3 regions of the Pseudomonas sp. SJZ080 genome follow, and region 2 is predicted to be linked to each of the others. Evidence: predicted binding sites of a transcription regulator. Region 2 holds the regulator's gene; each other region holds the start of a gene.
The links. The regulator sigma-54, encoded in region 2, starts transcription at its own class of promoters, with help from an activator protein. The targets are predictions, from matches to a motif close to ANTGGCATNNANNTTGCTNT.
Positions count from the first base shown of each region.

Region 1: the regulator sigma-54 is predicted to act here: its motif matches at 2,669-2,688, upstream of FBY04_RS09895 (flagellar basal body rod protein FlgF).
Region 3: the regulator sigma-54 is predicted to act here: its motif matches at 3,615-3,634, upstream of flgB (flagellar basal body rod protein FlgB).

Region 1 is NZ_VIUK01000005.1:205,537-212,319, reverse strand. It holds gene FBY04_RS09910 (flagellar basal body P-ring protein FlgI) at 1-252, opposite strand, end outside; gene flgH (flagellar basal body L-ring protein FlgH) at 295-990, opposite strand; gene flgG (flagellar basal-body rod protein FlgG) at 1,043-1,828, opposite strand; gene FBY04_RS09895 (flagellar basal body rod protein FlgF) at 1,874-2,614, opposite strand; gene FBY04_RS09890 (sigma-54-dependent transcriptional regulator) at 2,853-4,412, opposite strand; gene phhA (phenylalanine 4-monooxygenase) at 4,796-5,581, shown strand; gene FBY04_RS09875 (4a-hydroxytetrahydrobiopterin dehydratase) at 5,686-6,042, shown strand; gene FBY04_RS09870 (amino acid aminotransferase) at 6,042-6,783, shown strand, end outside.
Region 2 is NZ_VIUK01000003.1:331,477-338,259, forward strand. It holds gene FBY04_RS06355 (KpsF/GutQ family sugar-phosphate isomerase) at 1-502, shown strand, start outside; gene FBY04_RS06360 (HAD family hydrolase) at 502-1,026, shown strand; gene lptC (LPS export ABC transporter periplasmic protein LptC) at 1,034-1,606, shown strand; gene lptA (lipopolysaccharide transport periplasmic protein LptA) at 1,593-2,141, shown strand; gene lptB (LPS export ABC transporter ATP-binding protein) at 2,141-2,866, shown strand; gene FBY04_RS06380 (RNA polymerase factor sigma-54) at 3,051-4,544, shown strand; gene hpf (ribosome hibernation-promoting factor, HPF/YfiA family) at 4,619-4,927, shown strand; gene ptsN (PTS IIA-like nitrogen regulatory protein PtsN) at 4,940-5,404, shown strand; gene rapZ (RNase adapter RapZ) at 5,407-6,264, shown strand; gene FBY04_RS06400 (HPr family phosphocarrier protein) at 6,280-6,552, shown strand; gene FBY04_RS06405 (ZIP family metal transporter) at 6,629-6,783, opposite strand, start outside.
Region 3 is NZ_VIUK01000004.1:48,495-55,277, reverse strand. It holds gene FBY04_RS07375 (ribonucleoside-diphosphate reductase subunit alpha) at 1-324, shown strand, start outside; gene flgE (flagellar hook protein FlgE) at 629-1,948, opposite strand; gene flgD (flagellar hook assembly protein FlgD) at 1,980-2,702, opposite strand; gene flgC (flagellar basal body rod protein FlgC) at 2,718-3,161, opposite strand; gene flgB (flagellar basal body rod protein FlgB) at 3,165-3,572, opposite strand; gene cheR (protein-glutamate O-methyltransferase CheR) at 3,934-4,761, opposite strand; gene FBY04_RS07340 (chemotaxis protein CheV) at 4,808-5,740, opposite strand; gene flgA (flagellar basal body P-ring formation chaperone FlgA) at 5,822-6,583, shown strand; gene flgM (flagellar biosynthesis anti-sigma factor FlgM) at 6,747-6,783, shown strand, end outside.

The sequences.
Region 1 (6,783 bases), on a different contig from region 2:
GTCGGCACTGATCGATACCGCCGCGACGTTCTTCAACTGCACGTTGCCCGAACCGGCCGGCACCTTGATGCCGAACTGCGAGAGCATGTTGTTGAAGGTCTGCAGGGTGAACGGAGTTTGCGTCGTCTGGTCACCGGTGCCGTTAAGCCCGACCACCAGGCCGTAGCCGATCAATTGGTTGGAACGCACGCCGGAAATACTGGCGATGTCCTTCAGCCGCTCGGCTTGAGCGTTGAAGGCTGCCGACAACATCAAGGCCGCAACGATGAGACTTCTGAAATTCAACGTAGCCACCTAGAAAGGGAACAGCGGGCTGAGGAAGAAACGGTCGAACCAGCCTGGCTGACTCGCATCGGCAAACGAACCGGTGCCCGAGTAGGTAATGCGTGCATCGGCAATGCGGGTCGACGAAACCGTGTTGTCGGTGGCGATGTCGTCGGCCCGGACCAGGCCGGCAATCCGTACCAGTTCATCACCGGTATTGAGGGTCATCCACTTCTCGCCGCGCACGGCGATGATGCCGTTGGGCAACACGTCGGCGACGGTCACGGTGATCGAACCGGTCAGGCTGTTGCCCTGCCCGGCCTTGCTGTCGCCCTTGGTGGCGCGGTCGCCGCTGTAGCCGGCATCCAGCGTCAGATCACCGTCGCTGAGCGGGTTATTCGTGTTGGGCACTGTGCCGAACAGCGAGGACAGACCGATGCTTGCCTTGCTGTTCTTGCCTATTTGCGAGTTGGCGTTCTTGCTGGCCTGGGTCTTCTCGTTCAGGGTGATGGTGATGATGTCACCGACCCGGAACGCCTTGCGGTCGCTGTACAGGTTCTGTTCAAAACCGGCTTGGTAGATCGAGCCGTTATTCGCGGCAGCCGGCAACGGCGTACGCGGCAACACCGGGGCGTAGTAAGGATCATTGGGCTTGGGCGTCGGGCCGACGCACCCCGCCAGCGCGGCGACCGCACTCAGTGCCAGAACAGATACAAAGCGATTCATGACCCTACCTCACGGTGTTGCAGGCGACCTCAGGGTCGCCTCATAGACTTGATTACAGATTCTGCGTTACGAACGAGAGCATCTGGTCGGCGGTGGAGATCACCTTGGAGTTCATCTCGTAGGCGCGCTGAGTGGTGATCATGTTGACCATCTCTTCAACGGTGCTGACGTTGGAGGTTTCCAGGGTGTTCTGCAGCGTGGTGCCGAAACCGGCCAGGCCTGGCGTACCGACTTGCGGCGCACCGCTGGCAGCGGTTTCCAGGAACAGGTTGTTACCTACCGCTTGCAGGCCGGCCGGGTTGATGAAGTCGGCGGTTTGCAGGTTGCCGATCACCTGGGACGCCGGGTTACCGGCAATGGTGATGGACACGGTGCCGTCGCGACCGACCGTGAAGGTCTGCGCATCGTTCGGGATGACAATGGCTGGCTCCAGGGCGAAACCGCTGGCGTTCACGATCTGGCCGTTGGAATCGAGGTGGAAGGTGCCGTCACGGGTGTAGGACGTGGTGCCGTCCGGTTGCAGGATCTGGAAGAAACCGCGACCGTCGATGGCCATGTCCAACGGCTGCTCGGTGGTTTGCAGGCTGCCGGCGTTGAAGTTTTTCTGGGTGCCGACGATGCGCACACCGGTACCCAGTTGCAGGCCCGACGGCAGTTCGCTGTCCTGGGTCGACTGGGCGCCTGGCTGGCGTTTGATCTGGTACAGCAAGTCCTGGAACTCGGCACGATCACGTTTGAAGCCCGTGGTCGACACGTTGGCCAGGTTGTTGGAAATGGTGGTCAGGTTGGTGTCCTGGGCGGACAGACCTGTTTTGGCAACCCATAGAGCCGGAAGCATTCGATTCTCCTCGTGCGCCTGTTTTACGGCGCGACGTTCTGATAATTAGCTGATCTGCAAGACCCGAGCCATGGCCTGGTCGTCGTCTTTGGCGGTGCTCATCATCTTGATGTGCAATTCGAACTGCTTGGCCAGGGCCAGTACAGAAGTCATCTCTTCCACGGCATTGACGTTGCTCGACTCAAGGAACCCGGACACCAGTTTGACGTTGGCATCGGCTTGCGCCGGCTTGCCGTCCTTGGTGTGGATCGAACCGTCCAGGCCTTTGGTCATGTTCTTGAAATCCGGATTGACCAACTTGATGCGGTCGACTTCCGCCATCACGCGGGGACCTTCGCCCATCGCACGGATGCTGACGGTGCCGTCTTCGCCGACTTCGATCTGCTGCTCGGGTGGCACGGAGATCGGCCCGCCATTGCCCAACACCGGCATACCGTTGCCGGCGCGCAATACGCCAAGCGCGTCAATGTTCAGGCTGCCGGTGCGCACGTAGCTTTCGCCACCATCCGGGTTCTGCACGGCGATCCAGCCATTGCCCTGCACCGCGACGTCGAGGTCGCGACCGGTTTCCACCAGAGCGCCCGAAGAGAAGTCGGTGGCCGGACGTTCGGACATGGCAAAAGCACGCGCCGGAAAGCTGTCACCGAACACCGGCATCGAACGCGCCTGCTCCAGGTCTTTCTGGAAACCGTTGGTGGAGATGTTCGCCAGGTTGTTCGCATGAGCCTTCTGCGCCAGTGCATTCTGGCTGGCGCCGGTCATTGCCACATAAAGGTACTTGTCCACACTCTTTCCTCTGCATGCCGGACGTTTGCCGCCCACCGCTGTACTGCTGAGCCATAAGCAATTTGCAGACCAACTTTTTTCTGGCGGCGCGGGGCCCGGCAAACAAAGGACTTGAGGGGTCAGAGGGGATTGGGGGGATTGTGTCGAAAGACGAAAAACCGGCGGTGTTATGCCGCTTCGCGGCAACAGCCAGCCCTGGAGGTCAACCCCTCGCCACAAAAGCCCGCTCGCCACAGGGTCAGGTGTTGTCTTTCCCCACCTCATACTCACGCAACTTGTTGGCAATGGTGGTATGCGAAACCCCCAACCGCTTGCCCAGTTGCCGACTGCTCGGATGCTCCGAATACAAACGCTCCAGCACCGCTTTTTCAAAGCGCCCGACTATCGCATCCAGCCCGCCTTCGAGGGAGAAATCGCCAAGCGGCTGACGCACGCCGTAGTCTGGCAGGCGAATATGCTCAGCCTTGACCGTCCCGCCCTCGCACAACGAAACCGCTTGGAACAGCACGTTTTCCAGCTGCCTGACATTGCCCGGCCAATGATAATGACTGAGCCGCTCCATGGCCGCCGGCGCCAGTTTCGGCAGCGGGCAACCAATCTGTCGGCTGGCCTGATCGAGGAAGTGCTCCACCAGTGGCGTCAAACCATCCAGGCATTCACGCAGCGGCGGGATATGCAGCGAAAGCACGTTCAAGCGGTGATACAAATCCTGGCGGAACTCACCCCGGGCGCACAGTTCCGACAGATCAACCTGCGTTGCGCAGATCACTCGCACATCCAGATAAACCTCTTCATCACTGCCGACTCGACGGAAGCAACCGTCCTGCAGGAAGCGCAGCAATTTCACCTGCAAGCGCGGGCTCATTTCCCCGACGCCATCTAGGAACAGCGTCCCCCCCGCCGTCAGCTCCAGCAGCCCGAGCTTGCCCTCGGCCCGTGCCCCCTCGAATGCGCCGGGGCCGTAGCCGAACAATTCGGTCTCGGCCATCGACTCCGGCAGACCGGCGCAGTTGAGCGCCATCAACGGCGATTGTCCGCGCGGACTGGCCAGGTGACAGGCTCGCGCCAACAACTCTTTACCGGTGCCGGTTTCACCTTCTATCAATAGCGGCGCATCCAGCGGCGCCATGCGCCGGGCTTCACGCACCACGGCAGCCATCACTTTCGAACTCTGGAAGATGCTGTCGAACCCGCGCAGTTCCTGTTTGCGCACGTTATAGATGCGCTCCCCAACCCGATCGGCACGGTGCAGCGTCAACACCGCGCCGGCCATGGCCTCACTGTCGTCATGCTCCGATTGCAGCGGCGCGATGTCGGCCAGAAACACGTCGCCCTTGACCTTGACCCGCAGCCCGTTGATCCGCGACTTGTTGGCACGCACCAACTCCGGTAAATCGAAGTCCTCGGCGTAACGCGACAACGGAATCCCCGGCACCTCATCGACTCGCACCCCGAGCAACTGCGCCGCCGCACGGTTGGCTGCGACGATCGAACCGCCCATGTCGATCGACAACACCGGAAACTCCAGGGCGCCGAGCAAGGCATTGAGTTCCATGTGCCGACGCTCGCTGGGCATCAGCCCTACCCGCTTGACGCCAAAGACACCGGCAATCGACTCGAATTTAGGACGCAGTGCCTGGAACTGAATATTGATCAGATTCGGGCAATGCAGGTAGATCGCGTTGCCATGCTCCCCACCCACTTCACCACGGGCGACGTTGATCCCGTACTCGACCAGCAAGTTGAGAATGTCACGCAGGATGCCGATGCGGTTCTGGCAGTGGACTTTGATACGCATAAAAAGGCCCGAAAAAAAGCGGTGAATGAGGTTTATGCCCGGCATCAACCTGTGGGAGCGGGCTTGCTCGCGAAAGCGGTGAGTCAGGCAATATTGATGGTGACTGACCCACCGCTTTCGCGAGCAAGCCCGCTCCCACAGGGTATTTTTCTGTTGGTGCGCTCAGATAGTCGTCAAGATTATGTGACACCTGTGAGCCTTTTCAAACCCGGAAATCTCAAGCGCAGCGCCACAGCAGCCTTTGCGTAACGAAAACTTTACGAAAACCAACGAATTTTCCTACGCACCACGGCTTTCACGTGCTGCAACATCGCAATTCCTGAGGTATTTCTGAGTCCATAGCAGGACATAACAAGAACGAAATCCCCTAGCAGGAGAGCAGCATGAAGCAGACGCAATACGTGGCTCGCGAGCCCGATGCGCAAGGTTTTATCGACTACCCCGCCGAAGAACACGCGGTGTGGAACACGCTGATCACACGCCAACTGAAAGTGATCGAAGGGCGTGCGTGCCAGGAATACCTGGACGGTATCGAAAAACTCGGTCTGCCCCACGACCGCATTCCTCAACTCGGTGAAATCAACAAAGTCCTCGGTGAAACCACCGGCTGGCAAGTTGCCCGGGTTCCCGCACTGATTCCCTTCCAGACCTTTTTCGAATTGCTGGCGAACAAGCAGTTCCCGGTGGCGACGTTTATTCGTACCCGCGAAGAGCTGGATTACCTGCAAGAGCCGGACATTTTCCATGAGATCTTTGGCCACTGCCCGCTGCTGACCAACCCCTGGTTCGCTGAATTCACCCACACCTACGGCAAACTTGGCCTACAGGCTTCCAAGGAAGAACGCGTGTACCTGGCGCGTCTGTACTGGATGACCATCGAGTTCGGCCTGGTGGATACACCCGAAGGCCAGCGCATTTACGGCGGCGGCATTCTCTCCTCGCCGAAAGAAACCGTTTACTGCCTGTCGGACGAACCTGAACATCAAACGTTCGATCCGCTGGAATGCATGCGTACGCCGTATCGCATCGACATTCTGCAACCGCTGTACTTTGTCCTGCCGAACCTCAAGCGCCTGTTCGACCTGGCCCATGAAGACATCATGGGCATGGTCAAGCAAGGCATGCAGTTGGGCTTGCACGCACCGAAGTTTCCGCCGAAAGCTGCGTGATCCGCAGCTTTTAGAATCAAGTGAGCCTGTCAGGAACCGACGCTTTGGTTTAGCGTGGTGACACTGACGGCCGATTTCCAATAATTCGATTTCAGGAACACATCATGTCCACATTGAACCAAGCCCATTGCGAAGCCTGCCGCGCCGACGCCCCTCAGGTCAGCGACGAAGAACTGCCGATCCTGATCAAGCAGATCCCTGACTGGAACATCGAAGTTCGCGACGGCATCATGCAGCTGGAAAAGGTTTTCCTGTTCAAGAACTTCAAGCACGCGCTGGCGTTCACCAACGCGGTCGGGGAAATCTCCGAGGCCGAAGGTCACCACCCGGGCCTGCTGACCGAATGGGGCAAAGTCACCGTGACCTGGTGGAGCCACTCCATCAAGGGCCTGCACCGCAACGATTTCATCATGGCCGCACGCACTGACGAAGTGGCCAAGGACGCCGAGGGCCGCAAATAATGCATTTCGACGCCATAGGTCGAGTACCCGGCGACCCGATTCTCGGCCTGATGGAGGCTTATGCGCAGGACCCGAACCCGCGCAAATTCGACCTTGGCGTGGGCGTCTACAAGGATGCCTTCGGCCTGACGCCGATTCCCCAGGCCGTGAAGCTCGCCGAGCAGCGCCTGGTGGATCGCCAGAACACCAAGACCTACATCGGCGGTCACGGCGAACCGGCGTTCGGCAAAGTCATCAATGAATTGGTGCTCGGCGCCGATTCTGCGCTGATCGCCGAACAACGGGCCGGCGTCACCCAGACGCCGGGCGGTACCGGTGCGTTGCGCTTGAGCGCGGACTTCATCGCCCAGTGCCTGCCGGGGCGCGGCGTGTGGCTGAGCAACCCGACCTGGCCGATTCACGAAACCATTTTCGCCACGGCCGGGGTCAAGGTTAATCATTACCCTTATGTCGGCAGCGATAACCGCCTCGATGTTGAAGCGATGCTGGCGGTGCTCAATGAGGCGCCAAAGGGCGATGTGGTTTTGTTGCACGCCTGCTGCCACAACCCGACCGGGTTCGACCTGTCCCATGACGACTGGCGTCGCGTGCTGGACGTAGTGCGTGATCGTGATCTGGTGCCACTGATCGACTTCGCCTATCAAGGCTTCGGCGATGGACTGGAACAGGATGCGTGGTCGACCCGATTGTTCGCTGATGCGTTGCCGGAAATGCTGATCACCAGTTCCTGCTCGAAGAACT
Region 2 (6,783 bases):
GACCACCGCCGCCCTGGTCATGGGCGATGCCCTGGCCGTTGCGCTGCTCGAAGCCCGCGGCTTCACCGCTGAAGACTTCGCCTTTTCCCACCCCGGTGGCGCGCTGGGCCGACGCCTGCTGCTGAAAGTGGAAAACGTCATGCACGCCGGGCAGGAGTTGCCGCAAGTCCAGCGCGGGACGCTGCTCAAGGACGCGCTGATGGAAATGACCCGCAAGGGCCTGGGCATGACCGTTATTCTGGAAGCCGACGGCAAACTCGCCGGGATCTTCACCGACGGCGATTTGCGCCGCACCCTGGATCGCAGCATCGATATTCACAGCGCCACGATCGACCAGGTCATGACCGCCCACGGCAAGACTGCCCGCGCCGAGATGCTCGCCGCCGAGGCCTTGAAAATCATGGAAGACCATAAAATCAACGCACTGGTCGTGGTCGACAGCGAAGACCGCCCGGTCGGCGCCTTGAACATGCACGACTTGTTGCGCGCGGGAGTAATGTAATGAGCACGGACCTGCTGCAACGCGGCAAACAGATCAAACTGGCGGTATTCGACGTCGACGGCGTCCTGACCGACGGACGCCTGTACTTCCTTGAAGACGGCAGCGAATTCAAGACCTTCAACACACTCGACGGCCAAGGCATCAAGATGTTGATGGCAGCCGGCGTGCAGACCGCTATCATCAGCGGCCGCAAGACCCCGGTAGTCGAGCGCCGGGCGAAGAACCTCGGCATTCCCCACCTGTATCAGGGTCGCGAAGATAAACTGGTGGTGCTGGACGAACTTCTCGCCCAACTCAACCTAAGCTATGAGCAAGTCGCCTACCTCGGTGACGACCTGCCAGACCTGCCGGTGATTCGCCGCGTCGGCCTGGGCATGGCGGTGGCCAATGCCGCCAGCTTCGTGCGCGAACACGCCCATGGCATCACCCAGGCCCGTGGCGGCGAGGGTGCCGCCCGCGAATTCTGCGAACTGATCTTGCGCGCCCAAGACCGCCTCGATGCGGCCAACGCTGCGTACCTGTGAGCCAACTATGCTGAGCAAGAAATTTCGCAACATCCTGGTGTTCGGTTGCATCGCAGCGATTTTTGCGGCGGTCGGCTACTGGAACATCAGCCCGGAGCGCTTCCTCGACAAGCCGGCGGTCAAGGTCGACGAGACCAGGATCGACTGGTACGCGACCAACACGCACACGCTCCAGTATCTCGAAGACGGCAAATTGCAGTACGAAATGACGTCTGACAAAGCCGAGCACTTGAAAGCGACCGATGTCACCCTGGTCACCAAACCGGACCTCAACATGTTCCGGGGCACCGAGTTCCCGTGGCACGTGACCAGCGAGCACGCCGAGGTGAACTCCGGTGGCACTGAAGTCGAGTTGATCGACAACGTGCGCGTGAAGCGTACCGACGAAAAGAATCGCGACACCCTGATCACCAGCACCCGCATGACAGTGTTCCCGCAACAGCAATATGCGCAGACCGATCAACCCGTTAGAATCGACGGCGCTGGTGGTGTCTCGACTGGCAAGGGAATGAAAGCGTATTTGAAAGAAAGCAGGATACACCTGCTATCGAACGTAAGAGGACAGTATGAGGCTCGTTAAAACTCTCCCTATTTTGCTCGGTCTGGGCGCAGCACTGGGAAGCGTGAGCGCCTGGGCTCTGCCGAACGATCAACAGCAGCCTATCCGTATCCAGGCCGACGATGCCCAACTGGACGACAAGAATGGCGTTGCCACCTACACCGGCGACGTGATCATCACCCAGGGCTCGATGAAGGTTACCGGCAACAAGGTCACCATCACCCGCACCGCGGCCGGTGACATTGACGTGGTGACTTCGGTGGGCAACCTGGCCTACTTCGAGCAACTGCAGACCGCTGGCGACACCAAGCCGGTTCAGGGCTACGGCGTCACTATCCAGTATCACGCCTCGCAAGACCGCGTCGTGCTGATCGACAAGGCGAAAGTCATCGACAAGGACGGCAACGTTACCCAAGGCGAGAAAATCGTCTACGACACCAACAAAAAGCTCGCCAGCGCCGGCCGTGCCACAGGCACCAACGTGACCGAGTCGCGTCCGCGCATCGACATGGTGATCCAGCCGAAAAAGAAAACCGAAGAGCAAAAGGCCCCGTAATGGCAACTCTGAAAGCTCAGCATCTGGCCAAGAGCTACAAGAGCCGTCAGGTCGTGCGCGACGTCAGCCTGTCCATCGACAGCGGTCAGATCGTCGGCCTGCTTGGCCCTAACGGTGCCGGCAAGACCACTTGCTTCTACATGATCGTCGGCCTGGTCCAGGCCGATCAGGGCCGCGTCCTGATCGACGATCTGGACGTCAGCCACCAGCCGATGCACGGTCGTGCGAAGGCCGGTATCGGCTATCTCCCGCAAGAAGCGTCGATCTTCCGCAAACTCTCGGTCGCCGACAACATCATGGCGATCCTCGAGACCCGCAAGGAACTCGACAAGGCCGATCGTCGCAAAGAACTGGAAAGCCTGCTGCAGGAATTCCACATCAGCCACATCCGCGACAACCTCGGCATGAGCCTGTCCGGTGGTGAACGCCGCCGCGTGGAAATCGCCCGGGCACTGGCAACCAACCCGAAATTCATCCTCCTCGACGAACCCTTCGCCGGCGTGGACCCGATTTCGGTGGGCGACATCAAGCAGATCATCTACCACCTCAAGGCCAAGGGCATTGGCGTGCTGATCACTGACCACAACGTCCGTGAAACCCTGGATATCTGCGAAACCGCCTACATCGTCAACGATGGCCAGCTGATCGCCGAAGGTGACTCTGCCACCATCCTGGCCAACGACCTCGTGAAAGAAGTCTATCTGGGCCATGAGTTCCGCCTTTAAGCACTGAGGTGTCTGGCTGGTTGCCCGAGCGCCTGTCTCGATAAAAAATCAATACTTTTTTATTGTTACAGCGCTCTAGGCAAACGCTGCAGTTTCGGGCATATAATTTGCTTATGTTTGGCGCTCCGGCGCCCTGTAGTGGATGGCGCATGTGCGCCGGCGAATAAGGTGTTTAGCCCCTGCCATGAAACCATCGCTAGTCTTGAGAATGGGCCAGCAGCTGACGATGACACCGCAGCTGCAACAGGCCATCCGCCTGCTCCAATTGTCGACCCTGGACCTGCAACAGGAAATCCAGGAGGCCCTGGAGTCCAATCCGATGCTCGAACGCCAGGAAGAAGGCGACGACTTCGATAACACCGACCCTTTGGCCGACAAAGCCGAACAGCAACCCAACGCCGACGTCTCAGAACCCTCGTACCAGGAAACCGCCCCGACGGTGGACAACCTCGATGAGGGCGACTGGAACGAGCGTATCCCCAACGAATTGCCCGTCGACACTGCATGGGAAGACGTCTACCAGACCAGCGCCAGCAGCCTGCCGAGCAACGATGACGACGAGTGGGATTTCACCACCCGCACATCGGCCGGTGAAAGCCTGCAAAGCCACCTGTTGTGGCAACTGAACCTTGCGCCGATGTCTGACACCGATCGCCTGATCGCCGTGACCTTGATCGATTGCATCAACAATCAGGGCTACCTGGCCGAAACCCTCGAGGAAATCCTCGAAGCCTTCGATCCGGAGCTCGACATCGAACTGGATGAGATCGAAGCCGTCCTGCATCGCATCCAGCAATTCGAACCGGCCGGTATCGGTGCCCGCAACCTCGGTGAATGCCTGCTGTTGCAATTGCGTCAGCTGCCCGCCAAGACACCTTGGCTGGCCGAGGCCAAGCGCCTGGTCACCGACTACATCGACTTGCTCGGCAGCCGCGACTACAGCCAACTGATGCGCCGCATGAAGCTCAAGGAAGATGAACTGCGCCAGGTGATCGAACTGGTCCAGAGCCTCAACCCACGCCCAGGCTCGCAGATCGAGTCGAGTGAAGCCGAATACGTCGTTCCCGACGTGATCGTGCGCAAGGACAACGAGCGCTGGCTGGTAGAACTGAATCAGGAATCGGTGCCCCGCCTGCGGGTCAACGCCCAATACGCCGGTTTCGTGCGCCGCGCCGACACCAGCGCCGATAACACCTTCATGCGCAATCAGTTGCAGGAGGCCCGCTGGTTCATCAAGAGCCTGCAGAGCCGTAACGAAACCCTGATGAAAGTTGCCACCCAGATCGTCGAGCATCAGCGCGGTTTTCTGGAATACGGCGACGAAGCGATGAAACCGTTGGTGTTGCATGACATCGCCGAAGCGGTGGGCATGCACGAATCGACGATTTCCCGGGTGACCACGCAAAAATTCATGCATACCCCTCGGGGCATATATGAGCTGAAATACTTTTTTTCCAGCCACGTCAGCACCTCCGAAGGCGGCGAATGCTCGTCCACGGCGATCCGCGCGATCATCAAAAAACTGGTTGCGGCGGAAAATCAGAAAAAGCCGTTGAGTGACAGCAAGATCGCTGGTTTACTGGAGGCACAAGGCATTCAGGTGGCTCGCCGCACCGTCGCCAAGTACCGCGAATCCCTCGGGATCGCGCCTTCGAGCGAACGCAAGCGGTTGATGTAGAGCCACGCCACAGCGTTCCAGTGGTAGATCATCTGATCTACCGCTTTATGCACTGGCAACGAAGGAGAAGCTGTATGCAAGTCAACATCAGTGGACACCAACTGGAAGTGACCGAACCTCTTCGCACCTACATCGGCGAAAAACTCGAACGATTAGAGCGGCATTTCGACAAGATCACCAACGTGCAAGTCACGATGACGGTCGAGAAGCTGAAGCAGAAAATCGAAGCCACACTGCATATTCCCGGCAATGAAGTGGTCGCAAACGCGGAACATACCGACATGTACGCGGCGATCGACGCGCTGACCGACAAGCTGGATAAACAACTCAAAAAGCATAAGGAAAAGACCCAAAGCCTCCTCCAGGGCGCGACCGGTCGTTAACACTCCCAACCCATGATCCGACTTGAAAGCATCCTGACCCCCGGCCGTTCCCTCGTGAACGTGCCGGGCGGCAGCAAAAAGAAAGCCCTCGAGCAAATTGCCAACCTGATCGCCCGGGAAGTGCCGGATCTGGAGATGCAAGATGTCTTCGAGGCTTTGATTGCCCGTGAAAAACTTGGCTCGACCGGTTTTGGTAACGGTATAGCTATCCCCCACTGTCGGTTGAAAGGTTGCACCTTGCCCATCAGTGCCTTGATGCACCTGGATGCTCCCATCGATTTCGACGCCATCGACGGCGCTCCGGTCGACCTGCTGTTCGTTCTGCTGGTCCCGCAAGCGGCCACCGATGCGCACCTGGAATTGCTCCGCCAGATCGCCAGCATGCTTGATCGCAAGGAAGTCCGTGATCGCCTGCGTAGCGCCGCGAGCAATGAAGCCTTGTACCAGGTTGTCCTGGACGAGCAAAACAGGCACTAATCATGCGCTTGATCATCGTCAGTGGCCGCTCCGGCTCAGGTAAAAGTACCGCACTCGATGTTCTCGAGGACAACGGCTATTACTGCATAGACAACCTGCCTGCCGGGCTGCTGCCGGAACTGGCCGAACGTGCGTTGATTCATACCGAGCTGGCTCAGCCGCTGGTTGCCGTCTCCATCGACGCACGCAACTTGCCGAGTCACCTGAGCCGTTTTCCGGAACTGCTCGCAGAAGTTCGCAGCCGGCATATCCAGTGCGATGTCCTGTACCTGGATGCCGACGAAGAAACCTTGCTCAAGCGCTTTTCGGAAACCCGCCGTCGTCACCCGCTAAGCAGCGCCAATCGCTCGCTGGCCGAGGCGATCAACGACGAAACCAACCTGCTCGGGCCGATTGCCGACCTCGCCGATCTCAAGGTCAACACCACCAACCTGAACCTGTATCAGCTTCGCGATACCATCAAGCTGCGCCTGCTGAACCAGCCGGAACCCGGCACCGCGTTTCTGGTGGAGTCCTTCGGGTTCAAGCGCGGCATGCCGGTGGACGCCGATCTGGTGTTCGACGTGCGCTGCCTGCCGAATCCCTATTGGAAGCCGGAGCTACGCGACCAGTCCGGACTTGATCAACCGGTTGCCGATTACCTGGCAGCCCAGCCGGACGTCGAGGAGATGTTCCAGGACATCTCCACGTACCTGCTTAAATGGCTGCCCCGCTTTGCCGCCAGCAACCGTGCTTATGTCACCATTGCCATTGGCTGCACCGGCGGGCATCACCGCTCCGTCTACCTGACCGAACGTCTGGGTCAGGTCCTGCAAAAATCCCTGAAGAACGTCCAGGTCCGCCACCGCGACCTCAGCTAAAGGATTCACATCGCGATGCCTGCTCTGGAAATCGAAATCATCAATAAGCTGGGCCTGCATGCCCGCGCTTCTGCCAAGTTCGTTGGGGTGGCAGGTCAGTTTCCTTGCCAGATCAGAGCAGGGCGTACACCTGAGACCATGGTCGATGGCAAAAGCATCATGGCCATGATGATGCTGGCTGCAGGCAAAGGCACCAAGATCCATCTGAGAACGGAAGGCGAGCAGGAACAGGAAGCGATGGACGCCTTGGTGGCGTTGATCAACAACTTCTTCGACGAAGGCGAATAAAAAGATCGCAGCCTTCGGCAGCTCCTGCGTGTGAATGCAATCTCATGCAGGAGCTGCCGAAGGCTGCGATCTTTTTTCAGGCGAGCGCGGTATCCATCACCATCATCAAACAAAACCCGATCAACAGCCCAAGGCTGGCCAGCTTGTCGTGACCATGGCGGCGCGACTCGGGAATGACTTCATGGGTCACCACCAACAACATGGCCCCGGCCGCCAGTGCCAGGCCCAACG
Region 3 (6,783 bases), on a different contig from region 2:
AAGTGGATCGTCGACGCGGCAAGCCGCCGTCAGAAGTGGATCGACCAGGCTCAGTCGCTGAACCTGTACATCGCTGGCGCTTCGGGCAAGAAGCTGGACGTGACCTACCGCATGGCCTGGTACCGTGGCCTGAAAACCACTTACTACCTCCGTGCCCTGGCCGCAACCAGCACCGAGAAGTCGACCATCAACACCGGCAAGCTGAACGCTGTTTCCAGCGGCGGCAACCACGGTGAAGATTCGGTCCTGGCTGCTCCTGCCGGTCCTGCTCCAGTGCCGAAGGCTTGCGCCATCGACGAGCCGGATTGCGAAGCTTGCCAATAAGCTGAGCCGGTAGGCGCCGCGAGGCGCTTACTCGACAACCCCCGATCGGTCCTCTGGATTGATCGGGGGTTTTCTTTTGCCTGAAGGAAAGTGGCGACTGTGCTGACGCCTTCGCGGGCAAGCCCGCTCCCACAGGGTTTTGTGTCGTTCAGTAGTTTTGTGAACAACACGAATCCTGTGGGAGCGGGCTTGCCCGCGAAGGGGCCATCACAGACAACCAAAAACCTCAGCTCCCGATAAAAATCCCGCCCATAAAAAACCCCTCTTGCGAGGGGTTCTTTGTGCAGCAATCAGCCAACCAACATCAAGTCATCTGAATGATGGTCTGCATGATGGTGCTTTGAGTCGAAATGGTCTTGGCGTTCGCCTGGTAGTTGCTCTGCGCCTTGATCAGGTCGACCAGTTCGCTGGTCAGGTTGACGTTGGACTCTTCCAGGGAGTTGGAATGGATCTCGCCCAAGGTACCGGTGTTCGGTGCATCGTAGCCCGGGATGCCCGACGCGTAGGTTTCTTTCCAGCTGGTGCCGCCTACTGGCTGCAGACCTTGTTCGTTGGTGAAGCTGGCGAGCGAGATCTGGCCGATGGCCTTGGTCTGGCTGTTGCTGAAGTTGGCCAGCATCACACCGCTGCCATCGATGGTCAGGTTGGTGATCTGGCCAGTGGCGTAGCCGTTCTGCGAAGGAATCGAACGTGCGGTGTCGGCGTTGTACTGCGATGTTTTGGCCATGGAGATTGTAACGACGCCGGAAGTAGCGCCGTTCGCTGTCCACACGCCATTGGTCACGGTACCGGGAACCCAGCCAGTGAGCTTCAGGTCAGGACTGACGATCGGCACCGGAACGGCCGGCGTGGTGACCGAAACCAGATTGCCCGAGGTATCGAACACCATGGTCGAAGCGACCGGCGCGTTCAACGGAACCGCGGTAGGACTAGGGTCGGTGCCATTCGGGTTGCGACCATCAACCAGGGTGTAGGTTTTCCAGGTGTTCGAGCCAGTCTTCACCATGAACTGATCCATGATGTGCTCGTTACCTTGAGTGTCATAAATTTTGGTACTGAACTGCTTGGTGAAGGATGCTTCTTTCGTCGGGTCGAACGGGGTCGCAACCTGATCGATAACCGGTGCGGTGGAGTTCAGGTTGATCGTCGACGACACCGTGGAGGTGTTTTTTGGCGCCAGGTTCGAAGTATCGATACGCAGGTCGGTCAGCACGCCGTTGATGATCTTGCCGTTGGCGTCCACGCCGTAACCTTGCAGACGCGCAGTGCCGTCGGTGTTGGTGACGTAACCGTCCTTGTCGACCTTGAACGTACCGGCACGGGTGTAGGACAGCGAGCCGTTGTCGCTCAGTACGAAGAAGCCGGAACCGTTGATGCCCATGTCCAGCACGTTGCCGGTGTTGTTGACGTCGCCCTGGGTGAACTGCTGGGAAACGTTGGCCAGGCGCACGCCGTTACCAATGGTTTTGCTGCCGGAACCCAGCTTGGTGGCCGAGTAAACGTCCGAGAATTCCGCACGGGACGATTTGAAACCTGTGGTCGCGACGTTGGCGATGTTGTTGCCGGTTACGTCCAGTTGTTTGTTGGCTGCATAGAGACCGCTAAGGCCGATATTGAAAGACATATTCCACTCCTTTGTGCCGTGTTAGTCGGCTCTACATACCAATGGTTTGTACTTTGGACAGGGCAATGCTGCCCAGCCCGGCGAGATTGAGCATCAACTCACCGCCGGTCTGGCTGATGGTCACGCTGTTGACGGTTGCCGGCAGGTACGTCACCAGCGAGGTCGCCTTGCCGTCGTAGGTCGCAGTAGCGCCGAAGTTATAGGTACCCGCCTTGGCCACTTCGCCCGCATCGTTCTTGCCGTCCCAGATGAAACTGGAAGTACCGGCTTTCTGGCTGCCCAGGTCGATGGTGCGGATGACCTTGCCATCGGCATCGGTGATCTTGACCTTGACCGGGTCCACAGACGCCGGCACGGCAATAGTGCCGGTGAAACTCTTGGAGGTATCGACCACAGCCTTGTCGGCCGGGGCAATGACCGAACGCCCGACCAGCGACGAAGCCTGCAGGGCCTGGGACGAGTTGTAGTTGCTGGCCAGCCCGCTCACGGTGGTGTTGAGCGTGGTGATGCCTTCCAGGCTGCTGAACTGCGCCAACTGGGCAACGAACTCGCCGTTGTCCTGCGGCTCCAGCGGGTTCTGGTTCTTCAGCTGTGTCACCAGCAGTTGCAGGAACGCGTCCTTGCCCAGGGCCTTCTTGCCGGTGGCGCTGTTCGTCGCGGACGCCAGGCCGTCGGCACTGGTGTTGGTCTTGATCGAAGAGTTGGCCAGGATGTCTTTGAGGCTAAGGCCGCTGGTGGTATCGGTAACACTCATCTGAGTCGCCCCTTATCACTGACCGAGGGTCAGGACCTTCTGCATCATGGTTTTGGCGGTGTTCATCATTTCGGCGTTGGTCTGGAACGAACGACTCGCGGAAATCATGTCGGCCATTTCTTCCACCACGTTCACGTTCGGGTAGTAGACATAGCCCTTGGCATCGGCCGCCGGATGGTTCGGTTCATAGCGGGCGTCCAGGTTGCTCTGGTCTTCGACCACGCCCAGCACTTGCACACCCTGACCTGCAGCGTCCTGGTTCTGGAACAGCGAATCGCTGCCGCCGCTCTGGCCACCCTGGAACATGGTGGCGAACACCGGGTGACGGGCGCGGTAGGTCTGGTCGATGCTCGACGAGACGGTTTCGGCGTTGGCGATGTTACTGGCGACGGTGTTCAGGCGAGTGGTCTGGGCACTCATGCCGCTACCGGCGATATTGAAAACACTGGCTAGAGACATGACTTACTCTCCTCGCAGGGCGGATATCAGCCCTTTGAATTTGCTGTTGAGCAGGGTGAAGCTGGCCTGGAAGTTGACCGCGTTTTCTGCGTACGCTGATTGTTCAAGCTGAGCGTCCACGGTGTTCTGGTCGATCGACGGTTGCATCGGCGTGCGATACATCAGCGACTCGTCGCCGTTGCCCAGACCTTCGGCTTCGATATGCCGGTTGTTGGTCATGTTCAAGGCAAAGGTGCCGTTTCTGGTTTTCTCGCTCTGCTCGGCGAGCACTTTCGAGAAGTCCAGATCCCGAGCCTTGTAGTTCGGGGTGTCGGCGTTGGTGATGTTGTTGGCCAGGACTTCGGCACGCTGAGCGCGGAAGCCCAGGGCTTGTTCGTGGATACCGAGCGCTTTATCGAAGCTGATGCTCATGTCGGGAAACCTTCGGGTGACCTGATTTTTCGTACGATGAACATAGCAAGCGGCGTGCCAATTCAGAAAACCCCATAAACCGGGGCTTTGCGGGCAGGGACAAGGCGGCAATGCCAGAAAAGCGGCAACGGGTTTCCGCCGTCTGCCGCTTTTCTGCCGCTTTGCCATGGGCAACGACTTTCTCCTGTGGGAGCGGGCTTGCTCGCGAAAGCGGTGTGTCAGCCAACGCCGATGTCGACTGACACGACGCCTTCGCGAGCAAGCCCGCCCCCACATTGGGTTTGTGGTGTCTTTGGGAAGTCGGCAGGCATAAAAAAACGGGAGCCCCTGAGGACTCCCGTTTTATGACACCGCCAACCCATCACTTCGCCTGGTAAATAATCCCCGGGCTGCACTGAACCATCTGGTAATGATCCGGCAAGCCGTTCAGCGCTTCGGACGCGCCGAGGAACAGATAACCACCCGGCTTCAGCGTGCTGTGAATACGCAACAGAATGTCCTTCTTCACCTCGGCGGAGAAGTAGATCAGGACGTTGCGGCAGAACACGATGTCGAACTTGCCGAGGCTCGCGTAGCTGTCCAGCAGGTTGAACGAGCGAAATTCCACCCGGCTCTTGATCGGCGCCTTGATCGCCCAGCGTCCCGGCCCTTTCGGGTCGAAGTAACGCTGCAGGCGCTCGGGCGACAGACCGCGGCCGATGGCCAGGCTGTCATATTCGCCGGTCTTGCAGTTGGTCAGCATGGTGCTGGACAAATCAGTGGCGACGATCTGCACGCCCATCTTCAACTGGCCCATGTTGACCCGTTCGAACTCGTCGATGGACATCGACAGCGAATACGGTTCCTGCCCCGACGAGCACGCCGCCGACCAGATCCGCAGACGCTGGCCCGGAGCTGCCTTGATTGCTTCGGGCAGTACCTTGTTCTTCAAGACTTCAAACGGATAGGTGTCACGAAACCACAGGGTTTCGTTGGTCGTCATGGCATCGACCACCAACTCGCGCAAACCGCTGCGCGGCTGAGTCTGGATGCGCTGGACCAGCTCACCCAGGGACTTGATGCCTTGCTGCTCCATCAGTTTGTTGAGACGGCTCGAGACCAGGTACTGCTTGTTTTCACCGAGCAAAATGCCACAGGCTTTTTCCAGGAAGACCCGGAACTGTTCGAAATCCAAATTACCCGTAGACAAAGATGCCGCCTCTTAAATCGTGTTAACCGCCAGGGGCAGAAGGCCCCTAGCTGATGTCTGCTGCTTTGATCCGGTCGACTACCCGGGATGCCAGGTCATCAGGACGGAATTTGGCCAGGAAGTCATCGGCACCGACTTTCTTGACCATCGCCTGATTGAACACACCCGACAACGAAGTATGCAGGATGATATGAAGCTTTTGCATGCGAGGGTCGTTGCGGATTTCGGCCGTCAAGGTGTACCCGTCCATTTCCGGCATCTCGATGTCGGAAATCATCATCAGGAACTCTTCCTCTGGCTTCTTGCCCTCGTCGGCCAGCTTGCGCAGGTAATCCAGCGCTTGCCGTCCGTCGTTCAACGCCACCACTTCAACACCGACCGTCTGCAGGCAACGCGTGACCTGCTTGCGTGCCACCGACGAGTCATCGACCGTCAGCACCCGCAGCGACAGCGCCTTGTGCTGGGTCTCGACATCGACCACACCGACGGAAATCGCTTCCGGCGTCGGCGCCACTTCCGCCAGGATCTTCTCGACGTCGATGATTTCGACTAACTGATTGTCGACCCGAGTCACAGCCGTCAGGTAATGATCGCGTCCGGTGCCCTTGGGAGGCGGATGAATCTCCTCCCAGTTCATGTTGACGATGCGTTCCACCGAGCGCACCAGGAAACCCTGCGTCTTGGTGTTGTACTCCGTGATGATCACGAAGGGATTGCTTTGATCTTTCAACGCTCCGGAACCGGTCGCCATTGCCAGATCAAGGATCGGAATGGTCGCCCCCCGGATATTTGCCACACCGCACACGACAGGACTGGACTTGGGCATCAGGGTCAGCTTGGGGCATTGCAGCACCTCACGAACCTTGAACACGTTGATCCCGTACAGTTGCTGGCCGTCAAGACGGAACAACAACAGCTCCAGGCGATTCTGCCCTACCAGTTGCGTGCGCTGGTTTACCGAATCCATTACACCAGCCATGCCCAGACTCCTACACCAACGCTAAGTGTGTTGCGACGCACATTCATCACTAAACGGCACGGCGCTTGCTTTTTAACTCTTATGAACACAGAACCGACATTTTTCCGACGCCTGACATCACCTTTCCGCAGATTGCTCTGTGCAATGTCGGCCGTTTGCCTGTTCAACGCTGGCAGCCCTGCCCTTGCTGACGCGGTTACCTTGCCTGACATGCTTATCGGCGTCACCCAGGGCTTTCTTGAATTCACCGTAGAAGACTATCTGGCGACCAGTCAAATGGAAGGTCGCTACGAAATCCAGGTCAACCAGCTCGATCCGCGGCTGCGCATGCCCATGTGCGACAAGGAATTGACAGCCAGCCTCGAGAGCCCGGCCAAGCCGCTGGGCCGCGTTACGGTCAAGGTTCGCTGTGAGGGAACCTCCCCCTGGACGGTGTTCGTACCCGCTCAAGTCCGCCTGTTTCGCGACGTCGTGACCACCACCCGCCCGCTGCGCCGCGCCGACATTGTCGAACCTGCTGACGTGCTCCTGCGCGAACGCGATATCAGCCTGATCAACCAGGGCTACCTGACGACCCTCGACCAGGCGATCGGCCAGCGACTTACCCGACCAATGGTCGCCGACCAGGTGATTACCCTCGTTCACCTCGAGCAGGCGGAAGTCATTCGTAAAGGCGACCAGGTGGTGATTACCGCCCGCAGTGGTACGCTCAGCGTGCGAATGCCCGGCGAAGCCCTGTCCAATGGCGGCATGAGCGAACAGATTCGCGTGAAAAACCTCAACTCCAAGCGGGTCATCAAGGCGCAAGTCACCGCGCCGGGCCAGGTGGAAGTGTCTATGTAGGCACCCTTTCCTGAAGAAGTGGCGTTGCCCGAGGCTGTTCCCTAAACTGTGCCGCATGCAGAGAAGTGCTGGCGCATGCAGGCTCATTGATAAATGGGTCTAAAGTTTTCACAGGGAGAGCCGAAAACATGGCAAGCGTCCAAATACTCAGAGGTTTTTTACCATGGTCATCGATTTCAGCCGTTTGAACAGCTCCTCGC